Regions from separate parts of the Blautia sp. MSK.20.85 genome, predicted to be linked through region 1. Evidence: riboswitches for the same ligand, from Rfam matches in the RefSeq annotation. Region 1 holds a riboswitch; each other region holds the start of a gene.
The links. Region 1 has a riboswitch for cobalamin ahead of G5B12_RS09815 (sirohydrochlorin cobaltochelatase). Riboswitches for the same ligand answer to the same signal wherever they lie in the genome.

Region 1 (3,165 bases):
CACCTGTCTTTACAGGATCTTTGACGCTGACTTTATGGTCATACCATTTACCTTTTTCTCCCAGAAGTGCCACATCAAATTCCTCATCAATGGCAGGTACCGGGATATCAAACCCGTAAACTTCCTCTGTATAACCGTCGCTGTATTTTACTGTATCTGTGGTAGGTTCAATGATCTCGGCGCCATCCTTCTGTGCATCTTCTGCAGTTCCTGCAAACAGATTTACGATCTTCTTGGAAACCAGGCTTACATGGATGGTCATCTTGCCATCTTTGACCGTAAGCTCTCCTTTTTCGTCATTGGCCTCATTTACATGGAACATACTGCTGTCTGTGTCAAACTCTGCTGTATAAACACCATCTTCCAGGGTATCTGTCTTGGCTGCGTCTGCCTCTTTCTCATTGGAAGCTTCTGCATCCTCTTTGGAATCGTTTTGGGCAGATTCGGTTTTTGCGGAATCTGTTGCAGCCATTGCAGGCACAGAGCCAAGGGCCATGGCTGATGCACTTACCATTGCAAGGATTAAGTTTACATAACGTTTTTTCATAATAATCTTCTCCCTTCCATAGATACAGCAATCTGCCCGGAAGACAGTCTTCCTGATCTTTCCGGGCAGTTACATGGATTTCTTATAGGTATCTGAGCTCACTCAGATCGTTTCATATTTATTATTCTGCGGAATCCTCAGCGGAATCAGCCTCTGTATCTGCTGCTGCGTCAGAATCTGCGGACTCATCTGTGCTTCCGATGGAGTCGATAGCTGCTTTTGTATGATCTACATAAAGCTGCTCAACAGCCTCGATACGTCCAAGACCTGCGATCTGTGTATCAACATTCTCGAAGTTTCCGGATGCTACAAACTGGCTCTTCCAGGAATCCTCATCATCACCGGCCATATCGTTGTTTGCATGGTCTCCGGCAACAACCATCAGCGGACGAAGAACAACGTTCTTGTATCCTGCCTCTTTTACCTTCTCGATAACCTTGTCGCAGGCTGTATCTTCCGGTTTACCCTCTACAGTACCGATGAATGCGTTCTTGAATCCAAGGTTTTCCATCTGTGTCTGCATCTGATCGTATGTAATGTTAGCTGTATGAGATGTTCCATGTCCCATGAATACGAATGCTGTGCCAGCCTCAGCTGCTGCATCCATGCTGTCAAATCCGGCTTCTTTGCAAGCCTCATCTGTGATTGCCTGAGCAACGGCTTTCTTGTCATCGTTGATCACGGTTGCATCGTCTCCAACCTCACCGAGCATTGGCTCTGCGATAGCTACAGACTCGAATTTATCTTTATAGCCATTGATCGCTTCTGTCATCTCATCGTACTCAGCACCATGCATCAGATGAGTAGGCTGTACAACCAGATTCTTAACACCATTCTCTACTGCACGGTCAAGAGCCTGCTGCATGTTATCGATCACTTCATCATCTCTTGCCTCTACATGGTTGATGATGATCTGTGCTGTAAATGCTCTTCTTACAGACCAGTCCGGATAAGCTTCTGCAAGAGCATCCTCGATTCCTTTGACATCCTCTGCACGGCTGTCATTGAAGGAAGTACCAAAGCTTACTACCAGAAGCTCGTTCTCACCGATCTCATCCTGGTTACGTGGATCGTCTTTGGAAGCGTCTCCTGTGTCACGTCCGAAGTAATCCGGATCAGCGTTCTCGCCCTCTACCAGTTCTTTCTGAGCGTCTGTCAGAGCATCCCATGCTTCTTTGGCTGCCTTGCAGTCCTCATCTGTTGTGTCAGTTCTCTCCTGAACATAGATCTTGTCGATCAGAGCTGCTACATTGTCAGCTGCTTTCTGGTCTTCATCAGAAGCCTCTGTGGTATCAGCTGCCTCAGTACTCTCATCTGCGCTCTCTTCTGTAGCGGAATCATCTGCTGCCATTGCTGTTGTAGCTGCACCCATAGAGCATGTCATGGAAACTGCGAGCATCAGAGCTAACATTGTTTTTCTTTTCATTTCTTATCGTCCTCTTTTCATGTATTTCCAGAATACTGATATGTACAAAAAAACGGCTGCTTTCTGCGGCCGCCTGCTCACACACGATTCTCTCGCAATACACATAAAAAGAAGTTCTGTATTGTTATTGAGAATACAGATTCGTAGACCGCGAATCCTGGATCTCACAATAAGGCAGTTCTCCTGACTTGGTTCCACACTGCTTTCCCTTCCCGGTTTCCCAGTGGTATTTAAAAACAGCTCCCCGTTCACAGTGACGGTATCGTTCCGGATTCTCACCGGATTCTCTTTTGCACATCCGACTGGACGCAACCTTATTGCCATAACATTTGTACATATTCGATTTTACCTGGTTACTTATTTTTTTACCACAAAATCACAAAATTGTCAAGATTGCTGTCGGACGAATCATGGTGCTTCCCCTGCATCTGTCAGTTATTTTCAACATACTCCTTTCAATATTCATGCACATTATGCATGGTTTTATATGATTTATGTTTTTTATTTATGGTACAGTGATTTCCTACAACATAAAAGCAGCCCCTTTCCGCCATCACTGTGACAGCAGAAAAGGGCCGCTCATATTATTTACTGAAGTACTCCTGCTCAAGGTATCTGGCTACATAGATACCGCTGGCGGATGCATGGGAAAGAGAATGTGTCACACCGCTGCAGTCTCCGATAACAAAGAGACCTTTGTGGCAGGTTTCCAGATTCTCATCGATCTCAACTTCCATGTTGTAGAATTTAACCTCAACACCATAAAGCAGAGTATCGTCATCTGCTGTTCCAGGTGCGATCTTATCCAGAGCATAGATCATCTCGATGATTCCATCCAGGATACGCTTCGGCATAACAAGGCTTAAGTCTCCCGGTGTTGCGGAAAGAGTCGGTGTTACGAAGCTCTCCTCAATACGTGCTTTTGTGCTTCGTCTTCCACGGATCAGATCTCCGAAACGCTGTACCATAACACCACCGCCAAGCATGTTGGAAAGTCTTGCGATGCTCTCACCATATCCGTTGCTGTCATGGAACGGCTCTGAGAAATGTTTGGATACCAGAAGCGCAAAGTTTGTATTGTTAGTGTGTTTTGCAGGATCTTCATAGCTGTGGCCGTTTACTGTGATGATTCCATTGGTGTTCTCATTAACCACAACACCTCTCGGGTTCATACAGAAAGTACGGACCATAT
Region 2 (3,165 bases), on a different contig from region 1:
AAATACAGCGGATGGATGTATACATTAAACGGCTCTTATCCGGATCTTGGAGTTTCCGAGCAGGAAGTAAAGAACAATGACCAGATCGTTCTTCATTACACAGACTACTATCCGGAAGAAGAGAATCATGTCTGGGAGACAGCATGGACATTTGACAAAAACGCCCACTGGCATGAATGTGCAAATTCCAAAAACGAAAATTCCTGGTGCAACATCTCCAGCAATGAGAGAAAGAACGGATATGCAGCACATACCTATGACAAAGGTAAAGTAACAAAAGCAGCTACCTGTACAACAGCAGGTGTGAAAACATATACCTGTACAGTCTGCGGCGCAACAAAGACAGTAAGTATCCCGAAGACAAGACATACTTACACCTGGAAAACAACAACAAAAGCAACCGTATTCAAACCGGCAGTACAGACAAAAGTCTGCTCCAAATGCGGTTATAAAACAAAGACAACCAGACCTTACGGCAAAAAACTGACTCCAACCCTGAAACTGAACGCAACAAAGATCACTCTGAAAGTAAATCAGTCCACATCCAGAGTGAAAGTAACAGGACTTGCCAACGGTGATGCTGTAAAGGCATGGGGAACTACCAACAAAAAGATCGTAACTGTAAGCAGCAAAGGTGTGATTAAAGCCGGAAAAACAGCTGGTACAGCAAAAGTTTCCGTAACCTTAAAGAGCAAAAAGAAAGCTTATATCACAGTAACTGTTCAGAAATCTACAGTAAAAACAACAAAGATCACAGGTGTAAAATCTGCCCTTACTCTGAAAAAAGGAGCAAAGACAACCCTGAAACCGGTACGTACACCGTTCACATCCGGTGAGAAGATTACTTACACTTCTTCCAATAAGAACGTGGCAACCGTAAGCAGCACAGGTGTGATCACAGCAAAAAAAGCAGGAACAGCAGTGATCACCGTAAAGAGCGGAAGCAAAAAAGTAACATGCAAGGTAACAGTTAAATAAAGCTGTTATCCCCTGAAAAATAAAAGCGGCATTTTTTCACAGAATGAAATGTGAAAAAATGCCGTTTTTGATCATTTGATCATAAATATTCAACTTTAAAATCAAATTCCTTACAATACTCATCTACTTTGGAACCTTTATAACACCGGATGGTACAGGCACGGTTGATGATCCATGGCCCGATAAAATCGGGATCGTGTCGGATCTCCAGATATTTCATACGGTTACATCCGTGGAATACCCATTTGCCGATATAATGGATATTTGTGGGAAGACAGACATAAGTAAGATTCATACACTTAAAAAATGCGCTTTCGTCCAAAAATTCCAGGGACTGGGGAAGATGAAGTTCTTCTATGGCACAAAAATAAAAAGCCTCTTTTCCGATACGTTTCAGACCTTCCGGGAAATCCACGGAACGGAGATTTTTACAGCGGTAAAAAGCACGGTCTTCGATGAGGGTAAGTGCGGAAGACAGCTGAAGGGATTCCAGGGAGGTACACTGTGAAAAAGCTTCGGAGCGGATCCGGGAAATCTGTGAATCATGGGGAAAGATCACACATCCAAGCTTTCGGTTCTCCTGAAAGGCGGCTCTCGGGATAGAAGAAAGTGCCTGAGGAAGAATGACTTTTTTCAGGGAATTACATTGAGAAAATACGTTGGATCCCATATTTTCCACCTGGGTGGGAAGCAATACTTCTTTCAGAAGAGTGCAGCCCTGAAAGGTTCTGGCGCCGATATTTTTAAGCGTGTCCGGAAAACAGACAGAGGAGATCTTGGTCTTTTTCTGAAAAGCTTCCGACGCGATATATTCAATTGGCGCAGGGATCTTTACATTTGAGGAAAGATAGTTTCTTGCGTTGTTTTTGGAAATGACACGACTGGATCTGTAATAAGTACCTGACATAAAAAAGTCTCCTTCAACATAAAAAAAGACACCGCATCACAGGCAGATACGATGTCAAAAAAGAATTCTCCATTTATCATACGTGTAATAGCCGGCAGTATTTCCAAGCAGATCTCCTGACTTATGCAGTCACGTTTATCCCCTTCTTATACGATAAATTACAATGGTTCACGGATAAACTAAGCAAATACAGTAGCACGTCTGTTGAGGATTCTCACCTTATTCCCTTTTAATCCGGTTTTCTGCAGGAAAAAACCGGAACTTGAAAACGTCTATATTTAATATTTTTGGGTGTCTGATTATTATATCACAGAAAAAGGACAGATACAATTGTTTTCCGGGTTTTCGTTTGACAGACAAGAGGAAATAAACTATAATTTCAGTATAAAATTTCATAGAAAAGAAAGACGTGCAAACAGGTGTGATTCCTGTACATGTAAGTGCGATGCCGTACAGTCGGCGGGCGGTTTTTCTTTCATGTAAGGTAGCATTGGTTTGCGCATAGGAACATCTATCAGGTAACGGAATCCCCTTGGAAAAGAGGGATTATTTTCCGTTACCTTTTTTGTTGCTTTTTTTGTGCAGAGAAAAGGAGGAAGAATGGAAAGTAAGAGGAAAAAGACGCTGTTTAATGTGATCATGGTAGTACTGATCCTGGTCATTGCCGGATGCGGAGTGATGGCAGTGGGAAATCTGAAAGGATGGTTTGATAAAGGATCGGACAGCGTTCTTATGACAAAGAACGTAAAAGGTGTGGCCAATATTCAGAGAAACGGTGTGGGCTACGGCCTGGAAAAAAATGTGGCATTGAGAGCCGGAGATATTCTTGAGACGAAGAACGGAACCACAGCGGAGCTTTCAGCCGGAGAAAACAATACACTTTCACTTAACGCAAATACGAAACTTACTGCGGAATCCGTAGAAAAAAACAATTTGAAACTTACTGCGGATCAGGGAGAGGTTTTTGCGGATCTTACGGATTCTGTGGGAAAAGCAGAGATCGCTCTTGATGAAAATACGCTTACCTTTGAGACAGGAGTCTTTTCCGTAAGCGCACAGTCCGGAAGCGGCGCTGTGTATGTATTTAAGGATGAAGTGGAACTGGCCGGAGCGGACGGAAAAACCACAACCGTAACAGCCGGCGAAAGTGCTCAGATGACAAAAAGTGAGGACGGAAGCTGGAAAGTAGAAACAAGTAAGATCTCAGCAGGAGCATTAAATGAATATATGATCCAGCAGCTGCTGGGATGCGCAGATAAAGACAGTTTATGTTTTACACC
Region 3 (3,165 bases), on a different contig from region 1:
ATTACGAGTCTGTATGTGCGACTGTAAAAGGCTGGAGTGCAGACCAGAAACCTACAGATATTGAGCGAGTGTCTCTTGCATTAACAGCTATGGGAAAAGACATCACAAATGTTGACGGTGTAAACCTTGCAGCGATGATCTACAATTCTGAAAAACTGAAAAATGGTTCCAATGAACTGATCTATGCATTGATCGCTCTGGATGCCGCAGATATCCAGATCCCGGGAAATGCGAAATGGAACCGTGCTTCCATCATCAGGGCACTTGGAGAATTCCAGAATCCGACAACCGGTGGAATCGGACTTACCGATGCAAAAGGAGGAAGCTCTGATATTACAGCCATGGCGCTGCAGGCCCTTGCTGTCTACAGAAACCATAATACAGCCGCAAAAAATATTTCAGACAAAGCACTCACTTACCTGGCAAATGCCATGGGAGATGATTTCGGATATGGTACCTGTGAAAGTACAGCCCAGGTTCTTCTGGCACTGACTTCTATGGGAATTGATCCGTTAAGCGATGATTTTGGTACTGTAAATATGAATATGATCACAAATCTGACTGGTTATATTCAGAGCGACAATGGTTTTTCACATTCCATGTCAATTTCAAAATCCAGCGAAATGTCTACAGTACAGGCACTTCAGGCACTGGATTCTTACAGACGTTTTGTAAATAAGGAGACAACATACTGGGATCTGAAAAACAAAGGAGAACATGCAAAACACAGCTGGGATGCAGGAACAGTAACAAAGAAATCCACCTGTAAGACAAAAGGAACAAAATCTTATACCTGTACCTGGTGCGGAGAGAAAAAGACCGAATCAACAGCTCTTGCAGCACATAAGTGGAGTTCCTGGAAGACAACGAAATCTGCAACTGTTTTTGCACCGAAACAGATCACAAGAACCTGTTCTGTATGTGCCAAAAAAGAAACAAAGAATTCAGGAAGCAAACTGAAACCAACGATCAAACTGAACGCATATGGAATTCGTCTGAATCCGGGAAAATCTACTAGCAAAGTGAAAGTCAGTGGTCTTGCAAAAGGAGATTCCGTGAAGTCCTGGAAATCCAGCAATACTGCAATTGTAAAAGTAGATAAAAAAGGTGTGATCACCGCACAGAAAAAGACAGGTACTGCTTATATCACAGTAACTCTGGCAAGCAAAAAAACGGCGAAACTGAAAGTCGTTGTACAGAAAGGAACAGTAAGAACTGCGGCCATAACCGGACTGCAGTCCAGAATAACCATCAGTAAAGGAAAGACAACGACCTTAAAGCCGATACGCAGACCAATAACATCTGCTGAAAAACTTACATACAGTTCCTCCAATAAGGCTGTTGTCACAGTAAGTTCCAAAGGTGTGGTCAGAGGTGTGAAAAAAGGAACTGCGGTAATTACAGTAAGATCCGGAAAAGTTTCTTACAAATGCCGTGTAACTGTAAAATAAATACTGATCATTATGAAATAACCCCGCCTATAACTCTGATTCACGGGATTGTCACAGAAAAAGAAGTGTGTTATAATTTCTGAACAGTTAAATATGGAGAAAAAACAATTACCGGTTTTAAGTTCTCTGCCACATCGGCAGGGCCAAGAGGGAACAGGGTGAGAATCCCAGGCAGTCGTGCTACTGTATTTGTTTAGATCTTTCTGTAACCATTGTACGGATCTGTATGAGAAGGGGAGGGATCGTGATTACATAAGCCAGGATACCTGCTTAAAGCTGCTACCAGTTATTACACGCAATGATAAATGGAGGGGGAGATTGTTTGGTTTTGTGTACCTATTTTTCGGGACACAGAAAGAAACATTTCCTGAATTCAGAGATATTGCGGTAGCAGATGGTATTGTTGAAAACATGATCATTATATACGGATGCGATATCTTTCAGGGTATTGCATCCGTTTTTTTGTTGAGAGGTTAAAAAATGCAGAAAACACTGGTGTGGCGTTCGCAGAAAGAAAGAGAAAAAACATTTGTAAGAGGATGTGCAGAGAAACACGGAGAGAGAATTCTTGTTATCGGACAGCCTTATAGCCGAATCGGGGACGAGGCACTGAAGAATAATATCCGGATCAGAGAAGTGAGCCTGGAAAACTGCGTCAGAGAGATTGGCAGAGAAAGTTTCGCCGGATGTACAAGGCTTCGAACAGTAAGATCAGAGAAAATAAAAGTTATAAAAAACAGAGCTTTTTCCGGTTGTGTAAACCTGAGAAGTTTTGAAATCCCGGCTACAACAGAATATATTGGAAAAGGGGTTTTGTACGGGTGTAAAAGACTGCAGAAGACAGTTTTTGAAGAGAATAAGAAAATCATCCGAATTCCGGCAGAAGCTTTTATGGAGTGCCAGGAACTTTCCGGAGTAGTGCTTCCGGAAATGATCACTGAGATTGGGCGAAGGGCATTTTATAAATGTGGGAATCTGACAGAGATAAAAATTCCTCAGTCTGTGGAGCGGATTGAAAGAGAGGCGTTTTATCAGACCGGACTGCAGAAGCTGGAACTTCCTCAAAAGCTGAAATTTATTGGAGAGAGCGCTTTTCTGAAGTGCAGAAATCTGGAATATGTCCGGGTTCCGGAATATGTGGAAACTGTGGAAAAATGGGCGTTTCACGGGTGCAGTATGTTGAAAACAGTGGAATTTTCCGGGGATCCAGAAGTGCTGGGAGAATGGATCATAAATAAAGGGACAAAGATCCTGTGCAGAAAAAATACCAGAGTCGATGACTATTGTAGGAAGTATGGATTTGCGGTAGAATATCTGTAAAAGCGACCATTTTTTGGTGGAAAGAGGAGAAGGATGAGGGAAAGAAAACCTGTGATCGGCGTTACCTGTAATTTTGACTACAGGGATGCTGTTGGAATGGTTTCGGGCATGGGGATCACCGGGCAGGACTGGGACTTTGTCAGCGGTGATTATGTGTATATCCTGGAGAAAGCCGGTGCGATTCCTGTGCTGATCCCGCAGTATGGAGATCTGGAGGCGGCGAAACCGTTCCTGGAACAGCTGGACGGAGTGCTGATCTCCGGCGGACATGATGTAGGGCCGGAGCGGTACGGGGCGTTTCCAAAAGGGTACTGCGGAACGATCATGCCCATGCGGGATGAGCAGGATATTGCGATTTCCAGATATTTTATGATGGAAAAGAAAAAGCCGATCC
Region 4 (3,165 bases), on a different contig from region 1:
AGGGGTTGTAGATGAAGAGACGGCAGAGAAGTCCTTACATATGGCAAGACATATCGGTGTCAAATATGTGGTCCGCTCTACAACTGCTACAGGTGGTGCCTATAATTATGCTTCTTCTCTTGGAATTCCAAGCATTCTCATCGAGAGGGGCGGACACAGTTACTGGACCTGGGAGGAAGTGGAACAGGACAAAAGAGACGTCCGTCATCTTGTGTTTCATCTTCAGGGGAAGAAATGTCACGGACTGAAACATTACCGTCAGATGCTTCTGGAAAATGTGGTATATGAATATGCACCATATACCGGATGCTGGTATCCATCCAAAAAGCCTGGAGAGTACTTCTTTAAAGGAGAAGACCTGGGTGAACTGAGAGATTACTACGGAAACCTGCTTTATACATCCATTGCAACAGAAAATGGAGTTGTACTTTATCAGACAGCCAGCCTGAATATTATTGAGGACGGACCGATGATCGCCTATGCAGCGATCACAGAGACGCTGACCTGATATTCGCAGAGCTTTTCCACCAAAAATTGTTTTATTCAATTCCTATAGAAGCGATAAGAAAACCGGATTTTACCGTTTGTTGTTCTGTTTGTAAAAACAAACGCGTAAAATCCGTATTTTTTTGACAAATCGGATAAACTCAGTTGTTAAATACCTAACGGGGTATATGTACAATTCAAACAGCTTTGACAAAATTGATAAATATTCTAAAAATACAACATTTTTCTATGGACAACAGCAATAGATTTATCATATAATAAATCCGTAATTTAACAGCATTTGCTGATTTTTACATCAGTCGTTGCAAGTTCCGAGAGGATTAATAGGGAAACCGGTGTAAATCCGGTACGATCCCGTCACTGTAATGGGGAATCCTCAGATAAAATACCACTGGCCGGGTGCGTGAGAAATAGGGCCGGGAAGGTGTCTGAGGGTGAGGAGCCTGAGTCAGGAGACCTGCTTGTAATTGTTTTAAGATGATTCTTACGGAAGATAGGAAGCAAGTTTTTTTGTGTGTGCCCGTATTTCGTCACGGGCTTTTTTCGTGCGTATTTCTAAAATTCCATGCATTTTCTGCATATAAAGAATCCCATTATAGTTATTATTATCTTATATAAGTTGAAACGGCTATGCTAAAAATCACATCAAATGAGGAAAGGAGTAAAACGTGACAAAGAAACAAGTAGGAAAAAGATTTCTCCAGATTATCATTGTATTATTTGGAATCAGCTTTTTCACATTTGGACTGACCTACCTGTCACCTGGTGATCCTGCGGAGATCATGTTGACAGAGTGTGGTAATCTTCCAACACCAGAACTTCTGGAACAGACAAGACATGATCTCGGCCTTGACCAGCCATTTCTTGTGCAGTATGGTTCCTGGCTGAAAGGTGTTGTAACAGGAGATATGGGACAGTCCTATTCTTTCAAAATGCCGGTAACGGATAAACTGGTATCCTGTTTCTGGCCGACGCTGAGGATGTCGTTGCTGGCACTTCTGATGATGGTCATTATTTCCATACCGCTTGGAATACTGGCCGCTGTATATCAGAACAAATTCCCGGATTATTTTGTAAGAGGAATTACCTTTGTGGGAGTATCTGTTCCAAGCTTCTGGCTGGGCCTGATCCTTCTCAGCATCTTTGGTGTTCAGCTTCGCTGGATCAATGTTGCCGGAGGCAGTACAGATTTTAAATCCATGATCCTTCCGGCGCTGACACTTGCACTTGCCATGTCTGCAAAGTATACCAGACAGGTAAGAAGTGCAGTACTGGAGGAACTTCACCAGGATTATGTCACAGGTGCAAGAATGCGTGGGATCAAGGAAAGAGTCATTCTCTGGAAACACGTTCTTCCTAATGTAATGCTTCCGCTGGTAACACTGCTGGGGCTTTCCCTTGGAAGTCTTCTGGGAGGTACTGCAGTTGTAGAGATCATTTACAACTGGCCTGGAATGGGAAATATGGCAGTAAAGGCAATTTCCTGTCGTGACTATCCTCTTGTACAGGGCTATGTACTCTGGATCGCGATCCTGTACATGTGCATCAACCTGCTTGTGGATCTGTCCTATACTTATCTCGATCCAAGACTTAAGGAGGATAGATAATTGAAAAAGGTATTACGAACATTCAAAGAAAATAAACAGTTCACTCTTTTCTTTATTCTGGGTCTCGTGGTGATCGGTGTTGCGATCTTTGCACCGCAGCTTTCCCCATATGATCCGTTGGATGCAGTTATGACCGAATCACTGCAGGAGCCAAGCTCCGCTCATCCGTTCGGAACGGATAAGCTTGGACGAGATCTTCTTTCCCGTGTTATCTTCGGAACAAGAACCTCTCTGATCATGACCTTATGTCTGGTTGCGGTGATCTTTGTGATCGGTACATTTTTAGGAGTTATCGCCGGATATTTCGGTGGTGTTGTGGATGCAGTGATCATGCGTATCGCGGATATGATGATCTCATTCCCCGGCCTTGTTCTGGCCATTGCCATTGCCGGTATGCTCGGACCGAATCTGGTCAATGCCGTTATCTCCATTGCGGCTGTAAGCTGGACAAAATATGCCCGCCTTGCAAGAAGTATGGTTTTGAAAGTCAAGAAGAGTCTTTACATAGAGGCAGCTGTGGTAAACGGAACAAAGACCTGGAAAATTCTTCTTGTACACGTTCTTCCCAACATGGTAACCCAGATGGTGGTAACTGCAGCGGCAGATATCGGAACCATGATGCTGGAACTGGCTTCCCTTTCATTCCTGGGATTTGGTGCAACCGCGCCGACACCGGAATGGGGACTGATGCTGAATGAAGGAAGGACCTACATGGCAAAAGCGCCATGGCTTATGATCTACCCTGGTATCGCTATCGTGATCTGTGTTGTTGTTTTCAACATGCTTGGAGACAGCATCCGTGATGTACTGGATCCGCGCCAGGATCAATAAAACAACTCTGTAACAAACCAACACCATATGATCAGTATTATTTATCTTTAGGAGGATGAAATGAGAAATAACGTAGTTAAAAAAGTGCTGGCTGCTACACTTGCATGCATGATGACTTTTTCCATGACAACAGTGGCTCAGGCAAAAGGTGACAAAAAAAGTGATAAGGAGATCACCATCGGAGTAACAAGCTTTGCAGATACACTGGAGCCGACAGAGC

Region 2: it holds a riboswitch for cobalamin, as region 1 does, so the genes downstream of both, G5B12_RS13650 (leucine-rich repeat domain-containing protein) here and G5B12_RS09815 (sirohydrochlorin cobaltochelatase) in region 1, are expected to answer to the same signal.
Region 3: it holds a riboswitch for cobalamin, as region 1 does, so the genes downstream of both, G5B12_RS09485 (leucine-rich repeat domain-containing protein) here and G5B12_RS09815 (sirohydrochlorin cobaltochelatase) in region 1, are expected to answer to the same signal.
Region 4: it holds a riboswitch for cobalamin, as region 1 does, so the genes downstream of both, nikB (nickel ABC transporter permease) here and G5B12_RS09815 (sirohydrochlorin cobaltochelatase) in region 1, are expected to answer to the same signal.

What each region holds. Positions count from the first base shown of each region.
Region 1 covers NZ_JAAIUN010000015.1:24,430-27,594, forward strand. The annotation lists gene G5B12_RS09810 (hypothetical protein) at 1-547, opposite strand, end outside; gene G5B12_RS09815 (sirohydrochlorin cobaltochelatase) at 669-1,973, opposite strand; cobalamin riboswitch at 2,130-2,305, opposite strand; gene G5B12_RS09820 (NAD(P)/FAD-dependent oxidoreductase) at 2,558-3,165, opposite strand, start outside.
Region 2 covers NZ_JAAIUN010000030.1:13,290-16,454, forward strand. The annotation lists gene G5B12_RS13645 (DUF4430 domain-containing protein) at 1-978, shown strand, start outside; gene G5B12_RS13650 (leucine-rich repeat domain-containing protein) at 1,058-1,885, opposite strand; cobalamin riboswitch at 1,975-2,166, opposite strand; gene G5B12_RS17590 (DUF4430 domain-containing protein) at 2,486-3,165, shown strand, end outside.
Region 3 covers NZ_JAAIUN010000014.1:22,453-25,617, reverse strand. The annotation lists gene G5B12_RS09490 (Ig-like domain-containing protein) at 1-1,451, shown strand, start outside; cobalamin riboswitch at 1,554-1,739, shown strand; gene G5B12_RS09485 (leucine-rich repeat domain-containing protein) at 1,932-2,771, shown strand; gene G5B12_RS09480 (gamma-glutamyl-gamma-aminobutyrate hydrolase family protein) at 2,805-3,165, shown strand, end outside.
Region 4 covers NZ_JAAIUN010000003.1:128,009-131,173, forward strand. The annotation lists gene G5B12_RS02855 (M14 family metallopeptidase) at 1-508, shown strand, start outside; cobalamin riboswitch at 797-986, shown strand; gene nikB (nickel ABC transporter permease) at 1,176-2,114, shown strand; gene nikC (nickel transporter permease) at 2,115-2,945, shown strand; gene G5B12_RS02870 (ABC transporter substrate-binding protein) at 3,006-3,165, shown strand, end outside.